DNA from 2 places in the Planococcus sp. TJ-302 genome. Region 1 is predicted to be linked to the other one. Evidence: predicted binding sites of a transcription regulator. Region 1 holds the regulator's gene; the other holds the start of a gene.
The links. The regulator NrdR, encoded in region 1, represses ribonucleotide reductase genes. The targets are predictions, from matches to a motif close to AACACNATATATNGTGTT.

Region 1 (7,415 bases):
TGTGCCAATAAATGCGCCGTGCTGTGGCGTAAAACTTCCAACGCTTCATCCGATTCAGGAACGATGATAGCGATGTCTCCATCTTCTTTTAAAGGCGCGCGCAAGTCGACCAATTGGCCGCCTACTTTTCCAGCCAATGCTTTTTTGCGCAATCCCGGGCTGATTGATTGTGCGATTTCTTCAGTAGTTGTGCCCCGTTCGAACTCTTTTACCGCTCCGTCCGGGAATTTTAGTTGAATCATGTCTGCCATGCCAATCTCTCCTTTTTCTCTGTTGTCGCTGAAGCACCTGGATTCACAGGGTCTGAACAGGTGCTTGCGTTTCCGCTTTTCTTGTTTAGCTGCACCGGCCTGCTCCTCGGGTCGTAAGCTGCCCTTCCTGTGCGGCAAAATGCGCCACTTCGGAAGTTCATCTTACGCCGGTCGGAGCATAACGGCCGTTTCCGCTTTTCTTGTCTAGCTGCAACTGCCTGCACCTCGGGTCGTAAGCTGCCTTCCTGTGCGGCAAAAAACGCCGCTTCGGAAGTTCATCTTACGCCGGTCGGAGCATAACGGCCGTTTCCGCTTTTCTTGTCTAGCTGCAGTGCCCAACCCCTCGAGTCGCTTCAGCCTATCCAGCGTTTGTCGGGACTAACCGGGCACTTTCGCTTTTCTACTTTTCAACACAAAAAAGCCTCATCCCAAAGGGACGAAGCTCTGTTCGTGGTTCCACCCTTCTTCTATTCCGGCCAGAAAAAATTCTGTGCGGAACGAAGCTCTGCATCGGCTAACGGGCCGGTACCGTCAGCTGCTACTAAAAAAGTTCACAGCTGCTGCTCTAAGGGGGTAAGCGTCTTGCCGGTACTTAAGAAGCTTGCAGCCAGGGCTTCTCTCTCTGAAAGTCGTACAGTCCGCTATTGTCCTTGTCAACGCATGTTAATTCATATTTCGATTGTTTTTACTATACTGTGTAAATTATGAAAATGCAATAGCCGAAATGTCAATTTCTACGGTTTTTGCCGTCCAGCTTCACTGGGGTCGTCAAGGCACGGATTCGTTCCATGACGCGCGCAGCTTTTAAATCTTCTTTTTCGCCGCGCTGGGAATAAGTGAGATGGTGCTGCAATTCAGAATAGCTGAAGTTCGACGTCATGAACGTCGGCAGTTTCTCTGCCATGCGGTAATGCAGGATGGTGCCGAGGACTTCGTCGCGCGTCCAGCTCGACATCGCTTCTGCTCCAATATCATCAAGCATTAGAACATCGGCTTTTTTGACGTAATCGACTTTCTCTTGCAGCGTCTGGTCCCCGATTGCCTGTTTCATTTCGCGCATGAATTCTGGCACGAAAACCAAGACCGAGCGGATGTCCATATCCGCAAGTTCATTGGCGACAGCACTCAGCAAATAGGATTTGCCGACGCCGAACTTGCCATAGAGGTACAAGCCTTTTTCCGGCATGTGGCCCGGTCCAGTCGTTTCATCCAGGAACTTGCCGACCGCGCGGAATGATTCCATCCGGCTGTCGTCCGGCTCGAATTCGTCGAGCGTCGCTTGCATGACCTCTTTCGGCATGTACATGCTGTGGATCATCGAAGAAGCCTTGCGTTTATTGTCATGGGCATTTTTCAATCGGCATGCCGTATAGGAAATGCCAATTGTGCCGCGTTCAAGCACGAGATTCGGTTCGAACCCTTTCAAGTGGTTGACGCAGCCTTCAAAGCTCGGGCATTTATGGCAGTCATGGGATTGGTCAATATACTCGTATAATTTGTGAAGCCCGCGGTCAACCGTGCTTTTGTCGATTTCCGAGGAATGCTGTTCCAGGAATTTTTGGACGCCGGGATGCTCCAGCACTTCCTTGCGCATGTCGTTATAGCGCTCTGAAAAAGCGGGTGCGTTCACAACGCGTTTTAATGTTTCGCGAATTGGCTCCATTTAATCACCTTTCCCTTTCTTCATCGCCAATTTAGCGAGAAGCTTTTGTTTCTCGATTTCCAGACTTTCGTTTTTCGGGCCGGAAGCCGCAGGCGTTTCTTCTTTCGTGTAAAACCATTCAGGCAGTTTCTCTTCGCGCAGCGGCTTGCCTCTGTTCTGGCGCGCAGGTGCTTTCGATGATGCTGACGGAGATCCTTCTGCTTTCCATTTTACATATTGCTCATGTTCAATGCGCGCAAGCTCCATCGCTTCTTTTGCAGTCGTGACATTTTTGCGCAGCCAATGCGACGCTATTTTCTCGACGTACGCTTTCGTCAACTTCATATCGGTGCGCAGCAAGACGTATTGCAGCAGCACATTGACAACTGCTGGCTCCATGCCATGCTGCATAACCAGCTGATTCGCTAACTGGACATCTGCAGGCAGTGGTTCATTGCCGTTAGCGATGTCCCGCAAAACTTCTACAGGCGCAGCCGATTCCAAATAAAGAATCAGCTCATCTTGCCGGGTTCTCGGCTCGTTTTGCTGTTCCGGAAGCTTTTCTTCCTTCTGCACATGGACAAGCTGCGGCGCGGTCGTTGCAACCGTCAATTTATAATATTCCGAAGCCGCTTTTTTCAAGCTTTCGGCCGTAATTTTATAATCTTCGTCAATCGCCAGCAAAACCACTTTTTGCATTTCCAGCGGCCCCCAGCTGTATAAATACGCTAACTTCCCGATGGTATCCCTAATAGAAGCAGTTAGGACGCGTTTCGGCACCAGCTGTTCGGACAAACCTTGCTGCAATAAGCTGAAATCGAAATCGGACTCGGTCTGGTACTCCCCTTTTTTGCGTTCATGCAAATCTTTTGTTTCCGCCGGATAGCCGGCTTTCGCATGAACAGGACGAAAAATGTCCGTGAATGTGCGGGACACTTCTTCAAATCCTTCACCGATATCGGTCGGATTCAAGAACCGCTCCCGCACTTTGCGGTAAGCCGATTCCCCAATCTTGCTGAACAAGAACATCGACAGCAAAGGATCCTGAAAAAAATTTTTCGGGTCAAGCGGCGGACATAGTTCATAGATGAACGACCGGTGACCGTTGTCTTTCTTGAAGGTTTTCATCAACCCAATCGCTTCAAGCTGGATGCGGGATTCAAAAAGCTTGGCGATTGAAATGCCCAATGTGTTCATTAATGCGTAATGGGTCGTTTCTTCGCTCGGAGCTTCCCCTTCTGCCCACAGCGTCAAATAGAAAGCGGTTGCTTCCGCCCCGATCATCGGCTGATACAAAAGCGTCAAAAGCTGGCGGTCGTAATTTGAAAACGGGTACGGCAGCCGGATCTTAAACGAATCCGGAGGCTGCAGTTCTTTATAAAGTGCAGACATATTACACCACCTTATTCGGGTTTCTTGCCATTCGGGCTTTTATCCAATAAATCCTTCAATTCATCGATAAAGACCGTAATGTCTTTAAACTGACGATAAACCGAAGCGAAGCGGACATACGCCACTTCGTCAATTGCCGCAAGGCGGTTCATGACAAGTTCTCCGACTTCTTCGGATTTCACCTCGGCATTGCCTGTGCGGCGAAGTTCCTTCTCAATATCAAAAACAAGATTCTCCAGTGTCTCCAAAGGAACTGGACGTTTTTCGCAAGCACGAATCAAGCCGCGCAAAACTTTCTCGCGGCTGAACTCTTCACGTGAGCCATCTTTCTTCACGACAATCAGCGGCATTTCTTCCACTTTTTCAAAAGTCGTATAACGGTAGCCGCACGCTTCACATTCTCTGCGCCTCCGAATGGATTTATTATCATCTACTGGCCGCGAATCCACTACGCGTGTACCATTATGCTGGCAAGCCGGACATCTCATATTGGACCTCTCCCTAAACATTGTTTCTCGTAACTCCAGTATAACAAATTTAAGGCTCCATTAGTTGCGATATAGATAGAACGAAAGATTTCGAGTAGTGGATACTGCGCAAAACTGCCTCGCTTGCCGCGGGCGAGCACTGAGCCGCTTCGTCGCTAGCGCTTCTGCAGGGTCTCAGCTATCTCGCTTTCCCGCAGGCGTCTCGGCAGTTTGCTCCGTATCCACAAGTATCTCCAAAATAGCAGAGCCACGTAAACCTTTCTATTTTCATAAAAATTTCCCAGTGAAGGCGCGAACAAGGGCTAGGCGGAGCAGAAAGACAAGCGTTCTTTGCTTGGTTTTCTGTGTAAGCCATGCCCTGAGCGACCGAAGCGACATACAACAATTTTCATCTATCCCAAGAAAACAGAAAAAGCAGGGGATCAGATCCCCTGCTTCGTATCGTTCATGTTAATGGATTATGCATTTACTGAAACTTTGGACTTTTCAACACTGACCGGGCCCATACCGCGCGGAATTTCTACAAATTCGCGAGCACCAGAATTCAGCGCTTCTGCAATGTAATTAGCTGCAATAGTTGGATCAAGATCGCCGCAAGTATATACATCGATACTAGCATAGCCATGTTCCGGGAAGCTGTGGATCGTTAAATGCGATTCAGAAATGATGACTACCCCGCTTACGCCTTGAGGTGCAAATTTGTGAAAAGCTACTTCTCTGACTTCAGCTCCGGCTTTTAGTGCTGCATCAACAAAAGTTTGTTCGATAAAATCCATATCGTTTAATTTGTCAAAATCACACTGCCAAAGTTCTGCAATTACGTGACGTCCCATTGTTTCCATGGTTCGTTTCCCCCTTTGATATCATTTTGTTTTAGTGCGCAAAATATTCAAAGTTGACTACCACGGGGGAAAGTTAGTCCAAAGAGGTCCTAACCCTTTAAGCAGTCATGTGAATAAATATTGCTCCGTCCGCTCCCTTATCAAGCACTCAGAAACGAAGAAGTACGTAGCCGTTTTTTGACTACGAGTGTTAGTATATGATGTATTGATATGAAATGCAATCATAATAACTTAAAATACCTTATTTTTTTATGGGATTTTTTTCATGAAAAAGCCGCATGCCATTTTACAATGGCTGCGGCTTGTATTAATTATCGGGCATAAACCAATGATTTTGCCACTTTTTTGGTTAAATCCACCACTCGCGCAGAGTAGCCCCATTCGTTATCATACCAAGCTAGAACTTTCACTTTGCGGCCGCCGATCACCATCGTCGACAATCCATCTACGATCGCCGATTGTTCGGTCGTGTTGAAGTCGATTGACACCAAAGGCTCCATTGTTAAGCTCAAGATGCCTTCAAGGCCATTCAAGGAAGCAGCTAGGAAAGCAGCATTCACTTCTTCTATTGTCACGTCCTGCTTCAAGTCCACCACAAGATCCACTAAGGATACGTTTGGAGTCGGTACGCGAAGCGACATGCCATGAAGTTTGCCTTCAAGTTCAGGAAGTACCAATGATAGCGCTTTCGCGGCGCCCGTAGAAGTAGGGATGATCGACTGGCCACATGCACGCGCACGGCGGAGATCTTTATGCGGGTTATCCAAGTTCTTCTGGTCATTCGTGTAAGAATGGACGGTGGTCATCAAGCCGTTTTCAATCCCGAACGCATCGTTCAAGACTTTCGCTACCGGTGCAAGGCAGTTAGTCGTGCAGCTGGCATTTGAAATAACGTCGTGCTTATCGATTTCAAGTGCGCCGTCGTTGACGCCCATCACAATTGTGATGTCGGCATTTTTGCCAGGAGCTGATAAAATGACTTTCTTGGCTCCAGCATCCAAATGCAATGCCGCTTTTTCGCGTGCATTGAACTTGCCTGTCGCTTCAATGACGATGTCGATGCCCATTTCACTCCAAGGAAGCAGTAAAGGATCACGTTCATTGACGAGCTGAACCCGTTTTCCATTGACAATTAATGCATCTTCTTCATGAGAGACTTCGCCCTGGAAGGTGCCGTGATTTGTGTCATACTTAATCAGATGCGCTAGTGTTGCAGCAGGATAGCCGGCATTAACAGCTACAATATTGATGTCATCCATTAAAATAGCTTGTCTGAAAACCATACGGCCGATGCGGCCAAACCCGTTAATCGCAATAGAAACTGTCATTTATGAGTCCCCCATTAAATAAGTTATACTTTTATTTTTAATTCGTTATATAGTATAACACATTTTACGAATACTGGAACCTTAAACTTCACTTCAGCTATTATTGTTCCGATATGCCCGCATCCCACTTTTCAAGGATGCGGTTGAGCTGCCATTTCGTTTCTTCTATTGTGCCATTATTATAAATTACGGCATCTGCACCTTCTTCTTTCACTGACATCGGCAATTGCGAGGAAATCCGCGCAAGTGACTCCTCTTCGGACAACTCGTTGCGTTCCATGAGGCGCTTCAGCTGATTTTCCTCGGTGACACTGACGACCAGGATCTTGTCCACGAAATGCTGGAGCTTGCTTTCAAACAGCAGCGGGATATCCATGATGACCACTTTTTGGCCTTCTGCCACATACGCCGCCCGCTGGCGCAGCATTTCTTGGCGGATTGCCGGATGGATGATATCATTCAAGCGTTTACGGCTGGCCGGATCGCTGAATATGATGTCCCCCACTTTTTTGCGGTCAAGCGAACCGTCCGGCAAAATGACATCTTCACCGAACGCCCCCTTAATTTTTTCCAGCGTTTCACTGCCGGGTTCTACTACTTGGCGAGCCACTAAATCAGCGTCGACAATCGGATAGCCCAACTCCTTCAACATCTGCGAGACGGTGCTTTTTCCGCTCGCTATGCTTCCTGTTAACCCAATGATCATTCTAATCCCTCATTTTTGGCAAGTCGGACAGTAGACTGAAGTGCGCCCCGAAATTTGAAGGGACTTCGTCGCTGTGCCGCATTCCATGCATTGTTTTTTGCCGTACATGCCGAAGCGGTCTTGCATCCGTCCTGATTCGCCGTTAATGTTGCGGTAATCCGAAATGGTGCTGCCACCAGCCTCGATGCTTTCAAGCAGAATCGCCGCAACCGCTTTGAACAGCTGGATTTTCCTGGCGCGGCTGATGCGCCCCGCTGCTCGGTTCGGATGGATTTTCATCCGGAACAGTGCTTCGGTTGCATAGATATTACCGCAACCTGAAATCACTTGCCCGTCCATAATGACTTCCTTGATCGGCTTTGCGCTGTATTTTGGGCGTTCCGCCATATGGAGAAAATGGTCGAGCGCTTCTTCAGCGAACGGTTCAGGCGCCATTAAGAGCAGCGGCGGAAAATCCGCTTCGCCGTTCAGCAAGCGCATCTCGCCGAAACGCCGGATATCCGAGTAGGCCAATAGATTGCCGTCGTCGAGCGTCAGCACGACGTGGACATGGCGCCGGAACTTTTCTTCCGTAATGGACAACAAGCTGTCGACGTAAAACCACGCTCCCGACATGCCCAAATGGTTGACCAATAAAAATTCCCGGTCTTTTTGCATGGTGAAATAAATATATTTGCTGCGCCGTTCCACACTGGAAATTTCCGCTCCGACCAACCGGCTGATAAATGCATCTGCATCCATCTTTTTGATGATTGCTTCCTTGCCA
Region 2 (7,415 bases), 210 kb from region 1:
AAAGCGTCCAGCACGGTTTATAAGAGCTGGATCGATTCGTTCCGGGTAATTTGTCGTCCCGATGATAAAGAGTCCCTCGCGCGATTGTGTGCCGTCGAGTGTATTGAGAAACACGGATCGTGTAAACTCGGGCATCGAGTCGATATCCTCGATGACCAGAATGGCGGGAGCGAGACGCGACACTGTACTGAAAACTTCCTGAACGGTATAGCTGGAAGTAAACTCGGTGATCTGCCAGTAAACGACAGGCGCTTCAGTAGAACCGGTGATTGACTTCACCAGTGTCGTTTTGCCGTTGCCGGGCGCGCCATAAAGCAAAATGCCCCGTTTGTAAGGAACTCCGTATTCTTTGAAGAATACGCCGTCTTCCCGGAAGAATTCATCGATCGAGCGGAAAATGTCCTTCTTGACCCCAGCTTCGAGTATGACGTCATCACGGTTGACAATGGCCATCTCTCCATAATTTCGGCGTTTGACACCATCATCGGTATCAACAAGAAAAGTGATGCTGTTCATCAATTCGAGCCGCAGCAAATCATTCATGGCTTCTAGGAAAGCGAGTGTGGCTTGTTCTGATTTTGCGAAACACTGGAATTCTGGCCAGGCATTTTCAGCAGCAGTGAAAATGGGGTATTGCGATAGCGCTACATCAAATTCGGGAAAATAGACCAGACGGTTTTCGAAACTCAGCCGGACTCTAAGGCTGCCGCTTTGATCATCTTCTTCAGTGCTGGCAATTTTGCCGAGCGGACGGGCTTGATACAAGAAACCCAGCGTCTCGAATTGCAAGCTGCCCTTTTCCATAAGATCAATCAGGTGGGTATGGAGCTGTGTAATTGTATCCTCGATGTCGATGTGGAACCAAGGCCCTTCAGAATGTCCATCGAGCGCTGCCAATGCTTTTTCGGAAATCGCCGCAATTTCTGCATAATGCGGCAAAGTTTCACGCAGGCTTTCCCCGTGGGGAAATAAAATTTTAGGTAACATGTTTTTCCTCCAATTCATATAATGGGCCCAGCGATTGAAAAAAGCCTTTCCACACGCGGGAAAGGCTCTAAACTATTGTTTGATTTTGACCTTGCCGCTCCATTGCTTGAAGCCGCCTTGTAGTTGGTATAATTGGTCGTAGCCTTTTTTCTTCAGGAACAAACCGACGCGGCCGCTGCGTACACCGTTCTGGTCATAAATGTAAACGGGTTTGTCAGCGCGGATTTCTTTGTAGCGCTGGTTCAATTGTGTTTGCGGGATATTGCGCGCACCAAGGATATGGCCGTTTGCAAAATCTTTCGCTTCACGTACATCGATCAGCTGCGCTTTGCGGTAGCCTTCGATAAATTGTTCTTGTGTCAATGTGGTTACGGCTTTCTTGATGCGGAAATATGAAATTGCAGCAAAGATGAGCACTGCAACTACGACGCCTAAAGTGATGTAAAGAAAATCCAATGTTCTTGCCCCTTTCTATTCTCTCTTTATTATAAAAGATGAAGTGACTCTTATTCAATGGCAATGTTACACTAATTAAAGAATTTAGGGGGCGATCTTGTGAATTTTCAAGAATGGTTATTCATCGATACCGGCAAAGCGCCGGCTTCTTTTAATATGGCGCTCGATGAAGCGCTGCTGAATTGGCATAGTGAAGGACTGATTCCACCGGTTATCCGATTTTACGGTTGGGAGCCGGCTGCGCTGTCAATCGGCTATTTCCAGAAAGTCGAGCAGGAAATCGACATGGAGGCCGTGAAAAGACTCGGCCTTGGCTTTGTGCGCCGTCCGACCGGCGGCAGAGGCGTGCTGCACGAGCATGAGCTGACGTACAGCATTATTGTGAGCGAAGCCTATCCGGATATGCCGGAGACGGTGACAGCGGCCTATAGGGTGCTCAGCGAGGGATTATTGGAAGGCTTCAGAAATTTGGGGCTCGACGCCTATTTTTCGATTCCCGAAAGCGAAAATGAAATAGCGGATTTGAAAAAACCGAAAAGTGCGGTATGTTTTGACGCACCAAGCTGGTATGAAATGGTCGTTGCCGGCAAAAAGGTGGCGGGCAGTGCACAGACGCGCCAAAAAGGCGTAATCCTGCAGCATGGTGCGATCTTGATCGATTTGGATGCGGAAAAATTATTATCGGTGTTCAAGTTCAAAGATGAAGCTTCAAAAGAGCGGATGCGCAAAAAAATTCCGGTAAAAGCAGTATCGATCAATTCGCTGCTTGAGGACGGCGTCACCGCGGAGCAATGTGTTCCAGTGTTCAAAGCCGGATTCGAGAAGGCTTTAGCGATCCGATTGGCGCCTTACCATTTGTCGGAAAGCCAGCTCGCCGAAGTGAAAAAAATCGAAGAAAAACGCTACGCAAATGACGATTGGAATTTTCGCACCTAAGGAGACTAAAGACTCATTTTGGAGCGTCGGTTTTGGCAGAAACCGTTGCACATTCAGCTTTGAGACGTCTCATGGAAAAACCAGCAAAATTTTGTTATTGCAGTGACGTTTCAATATATAGTAGGATGGGAAATGTAATAATACTATATATAGTGTTTACTCCATATAATATGAAGGAGGAAATGTCAAATGGTTTCTGCCACTCAAAAAAAATATTCATTAAATCCGGTGTCGTTGAATAGCGATATCCAGTCGTTCCCTCAAGTCCATGCAATCACTCCGGACATGAAAACGACACATAAAGGGGTATCTCGCCTCGTGATGATCGACCGCTATTCTTTTAAGGATACGGAGAAAAAGACGCTCAAAGCAGGCGACTTTGTCGTATTGACCGTCAAGCAAGATCCGAAATTCCCAGCCCGCGGACTCGGTTTCATCGTTTCCGTCGACAAAGCGGCTAACACGGCGCAAATTTGGATCGAGGAAGATTACCGCAGCGCAATCGACAAACCGGAAGAAATGGAAGCCGGCATCGTCAACCGCAGCCTTGATGTCATCGAAAAACCTCTGGAAGTGTATTACGAACAAATCGCGAAACGCAACGCAACGGGCCTGGCGTCTGTTGAAACGACTCCCGAAAAGCGTGAGCATTGGTTCAATAAATTCTACGAGCAGCTTGTCGGGCTGAAATTCATTCCTGCAGGGCGCGTTCTATACGGAGCGGGTGCCGGAACAGATGTTACGTATTTCAATTGCTACGTGATGCCTTTCGTCGCTGATTCGCGCGAAGGAATTTCCGACCACCGCAAGCAAGTGATGGAAATCATGAGCCGCGGAGGAGGCGTCGGCACGAACGGCTCGACGCTTCGTCCGCGCAATACATTGGCGAGAGGCGTCAACGGCAAATCTTCCGGCTCTGTTTCATGGCTGGACGATATCGCGAAATTGACTCATCTTGTCGAGCAAGGCGGATCGCGCCGCGGTGCGCAGATGATCATGCTTGCTGACTGGCATCCGGATATCGCGGAGTTCATCATTTCAAAAATGCAGAACCCGCGGATTCTCCGCTACTTGATCGAAAACACAGAAGACGAAACGATTAAAAAACTTGCCCATGAAAAATTGAAGTTCAAAGCGCTGACAGAACAAGAAGACGCGATGTATCAAGGAATCCTGAATTACCGCGCGATTCCTGGAATGGGCGGCTTCAATGAAAAAATCATGCGCGATGCTGAAACAAAGCTGCGCGATGGCGGTACTTATACGGTCCATAACGAAGAATTCCTGACAGGTGCGAATATTTCAGTAACCTTGACGGACGATTTCATGAAAGCGGTCGAAAGGGACGCAGATTTCGATTTGCGATTCCCGGCAGTTGAATCGTACTCGAAAGAAGAAATGGCCGTCTATAACGAAAAATGGCAAGAAGTCGGAGACGTACGCGAATGGGAGCGTTTGGGCCATAAAGTGCGTGTCTACCGCACAATGAAAGCGCGCGAGCTATGGAACCTCATCAACGTTTGTGCGACGTATTCCGCAGAGCCAGGCATTTTCTTCATCGACAACGCCAATGCGAAAACGAACGCAACAGCTTACGGCCAAAAAGTCGTAGCAACAAACCCGTGCGGCGAACAGCCGTTAGCACCATATTCAGTGTGCAACTTGGCAGCTGTCAACTTGGCGCAATTCGCAGATGCGAAAACGAAAAGAGTCGATTTTAAAGCGTTGAAAGAAACGGTCAAAGTCGGTGTCCGCATGCAGGACAACGTTATTGACGCTACACCTTACTTCCTTGAAGAAAACCGGGTGCAGGCGCTTGGCGAACGGCGTGTCGGCCTTGGAGTTATGGGGCTTGCGGATCTGTTGATTTATTGCGACAAAGAATACGGCTCGCCTGAAGGCAACGAGTTGGTCGATGAAATCTTCAAGACCATTGCAGCAGCGGCATACGAAGAATCGGTTGAATTGGCGTCAGAACGCGGAAGCTTCCCATTCTTGATCGGCAAAACCGATGAAGAAACAGCAGCGCTGCGCAAAGCGTTTACAGAAACAGGCTTTATGCAAGACATGCCGGAAGAAATCCGTGCAGGCATCCTTGAAAATGGCATCCGCAACTCGCATTTGCTGACAGTGGCACCTACGGGTTCAACGGGCACGATGGTCGGCGTATCGACCGGCCTGGAGCCATATTATTCATTCACCTATTACCGCAGCGGCCGCCTTGGTAAATTTATCGAGGTAAAAGCTGATATCGTACGTGAATACTTGAAAAACAATCCGGAAGCGGACGAAGAAAATCTTCCGAAAGCGTTTGTCACCTCCATGGACTTGGCTCCGGAAGCGCATGCGGATGTGCAATGCATCATCCAGCGCTGGATTGATTCGTCCATCTCCAAAACGGTCAATGCACCGCGCGGCTACACAGTGGAGCAAGTTGAAGGCGTCTACGAGCGTCTTTACAAAGGCGGCGCGAAAGGCGGGACCGTCTATGTCGATGGCAGCCGTGACTCGCAAGTATTGACTCTGAAAGCGGAGGACAACACATTCGAAGAACCGCATCAAGAAGAAGTGAAAGGCAAGCGTCCAATCGTTCTTATTGATACCATCCAAGATCTGCGTTCAACGAACGTCTCGATCGGCTCTGAAGTGGGCGATACTTGCCCAGTCTGCCGCCAAGGGACTGTTGAAGAAATGGGCGGCTGCAATACCTGCACCAATTGCAATGCCCAATTGAAATGCGGACTTTAATCGAATATCCATTCCAAAAGCGCGACGGCTCCAGCCGCCGCGTTTTTTTGCGTCCGAAAATTGATGCATACGCCTTTAGAAAAAATAAATGTATATTATTACATAAGGTTTTTTTGATAAAAAATCAAGAACGTAACAAGAGCTTCGCAAAACGGACTTCTTTTAAAAGCTGAAGCCCTAAATCGGCATTAATTTAGAATTAACATGACGAAGCGGACAGTCTACATGAACTAAAGAGCGGTTGACATGAACTATTTTGAATTCAACCGGTACTAGCAAAAGAAGAGTTCTGCCTTCCAGTGAAGCGAAAGACCAAATAGATGAAAGATTTGCTCTCTTAGGCTGCTGTGATAAAATAATGAAGAATGTGACAGGATAGGAGTGGGGTCAATGAAAGTGTTGTGTTTGAATGGACCGAACCTGAACCGCCTCGGCAAGCGCGAAAAGGAAGCCTACGGCACGTTTACGCTGGAGGAGTTGGAAACAGAGCTGATGGATTTTTCAGCGGTCAATGGGATTGAACTTTCTTGCTTGCAGTCAAACCATGAAGGCGAACTGATCGACTGGATCCACAAGGCAGCGGACGATGGCACGGATGCCATTGTGCTGAATGCGGGGGCATATACCCATACAAGTGTAGCGATACGCGACGCAATTGCGTCCATCCAGATTCCTGTTATTGAAGTACATATCTCAAACGTTTACAAGCGGGAGGAATTCCGCCGCCATTCCCATATCGCGCCGGTTGCCGCCGGACAAATTACGGGATTCGGCAAAGATGTCTACAAACTTGCGCTGCATGCGCTGCTTTTAACCCAATCGAGAGGATGAATCCAGTGAAACTTCAAAAATTGCGAAACGAAATGGAACAGCAGAATATCGAGGCTTTATTGATCACCAGCCAAAATAATTTACGGTACATAACGGAATTTACGGGGTCCGCTGGCCTTGCGCTTGTATCGCAGGAAAAAGCTTTTTTCGTCACGGATTTCCGCTACACGGAACAGGCGTCAGCCCAAGTTAAAGAATTTGAAGTCGTACAGGCGAAGACCAACCTGCTAGAAGAGGTAGCCGAGATATCGAAATCGCTTGGCCTTGGATCGGTATCATTCGAACAGGATTATGTAACGTTTGCTCTTTACACACAATACGTTGAAAAGCTGGAAGCCGAGTTGAAGCCGGCAAGCGGCTTGATCGAGAAGATCCGCATGATCAAAACGCCTGAAGAAGTAGAAATTTTGAAAGCGGCTGCGAAAATCGCCGATGACGCATTCGAGCATATTTGCACGTTCATCAAGCCGGGAATGGCTGAAGTGGAAGTATCCAACGAGCTGGAATTCTTCATGCGCAAACAAGGGGCGACTTCATCGTCTTTCGATATCATTGTCGCTTCAGGCGGCCGTTCTGCTTTGCCGCACGGCGTCGCAACGGATAAAAAGATCGAAGAAGGCGATATGGTCACCTTGGACTTCGGCGCTTTGTACAATGGCTATATCTCAGACATCACACGGACGGTTGCTGTCGGAGAGCCGTCTGAAAAGATGAAGGAAGTTTACCAGATCGTTTTAGACTCCCAGGTGCTAGCGCTCCAAAACATCAAACCCGGGATGACAGGAATTGAAGCGGACGCGATCGCGCGCGACCACATCAAGTCAAAAGGATACGGGGAAGCATTCGGCCATTCGACTGGCCACGGCATCGGCCTTGAAGTCCATGAAGCTCCCGGTCTTTCATTCAAATCGCAGACCGTACTCGAGCCAGGAATGGCAGTGACAGTGGAGCCTGGAATTTATCTGCCGGGTATTGGCGGAGTCCGCATAGAAGATGATATACTAATAACCGAGTCCGGCAATGAACGATTGACCCACTCCACAAAAGAACTGCGTATTTTACAAGTAACGGAGGAAATTAAATGATCTCAGTAAACGATTTTAAAACAGGCGTCACAATAGAAGTGGATAACGGCATTTGGCGCGTTATGGAATTCCAGCACGTCAAACCGGGCAAAGGTGCGGCATTCGTGCGCACAAAGCTCCGCAACCTGCGTACAGGAAGCGTCACAGAGAAAACGTTCCGAGCTGGCGAGAAAGTCGCTAAAGCGCAGATCGACAACCGCAAAATGCAGTACCTTTACGCAAGCGGCGACGTCCATGCGTTCATGGATACAGAAACATACGACCAAATTGAATTGCCGGAAAAAAGCATTGAATACGAATTGAAATTCCTGCAAGAAAACATGGAAGTTCAAGTCATCCAATTCCAAGGCGAAGTGCTAGGAGTGGAATTGC

Region 2: the regulator NrdR is predicted to act here: its motif matches at 2,519-2,536, upstream of AC4EHB_RS01800 (vitamin B12-dependent ribonucleotide reductase).

What each region holds. Positions count from the first base shown of each region.
Region 1 is NZ_JBZDOI010000001.1:127,088-134,502, reverse strand. It holds gene thrS (threonine--tRNA ligase) at 1-251, opposite strand, end outside; gene dnaI (primosomal protein DnaI) at 979-1,914, opposite strand; gene AC4EHB_RS00730 (replication initiation and membrane attachment family protein) at 1,915-3,285, opposite strand; gene nrdR (transcriptional regulator NrdR) at 3,297-3,773, opposite strand; gene speD (adenosylmethionine decarboxylase) at 4,232-4,615, opposite strand; gene AC4EHB_RS00715 (glyceraldehyde-3-phosphate dehydrogenase) at 4,927-5,943, opposite strand; gene coaE (dephospho-CoA kinase) at 6,044-6,649, opposite strand; gene mutM (bifunctional DNA-formamidopyrimidine glycosylase/DNA-(apurinic or apyrimidinic site) lyase) at 6,659-7,415, opposite strand, start outside.
Region 2 is NZ_JBZDOI010000001.1:340,658-348,072, forward strand. It holds gene AC4EHB_RS01785 (AAA family ATPase) at 1-987, opposite strand, end outside; gene AC4EHB_RS01790 (rhodanese-like domain-containing protein) at 1,060-1,443, opposite strand; gene AC4EHB_RS01795 (lipoate--protein ligase family protein) at 1,600-2,379, shown strand; gene AC4EHB_RS01800 (vitamin B12-dependent ribonucleotide reductase) at 2,569-5,127, shown strand; gene aroQ (type II 3-dehydroquinate dehydratase) at 5,518-5,958, shown strand; gene AC4EHB_RS01810 (M24 family metallopeptidase) at 5,955-7,043, shown strand; gene efp (elongation factor P) at 7,040-7,415, shown strand, end outside.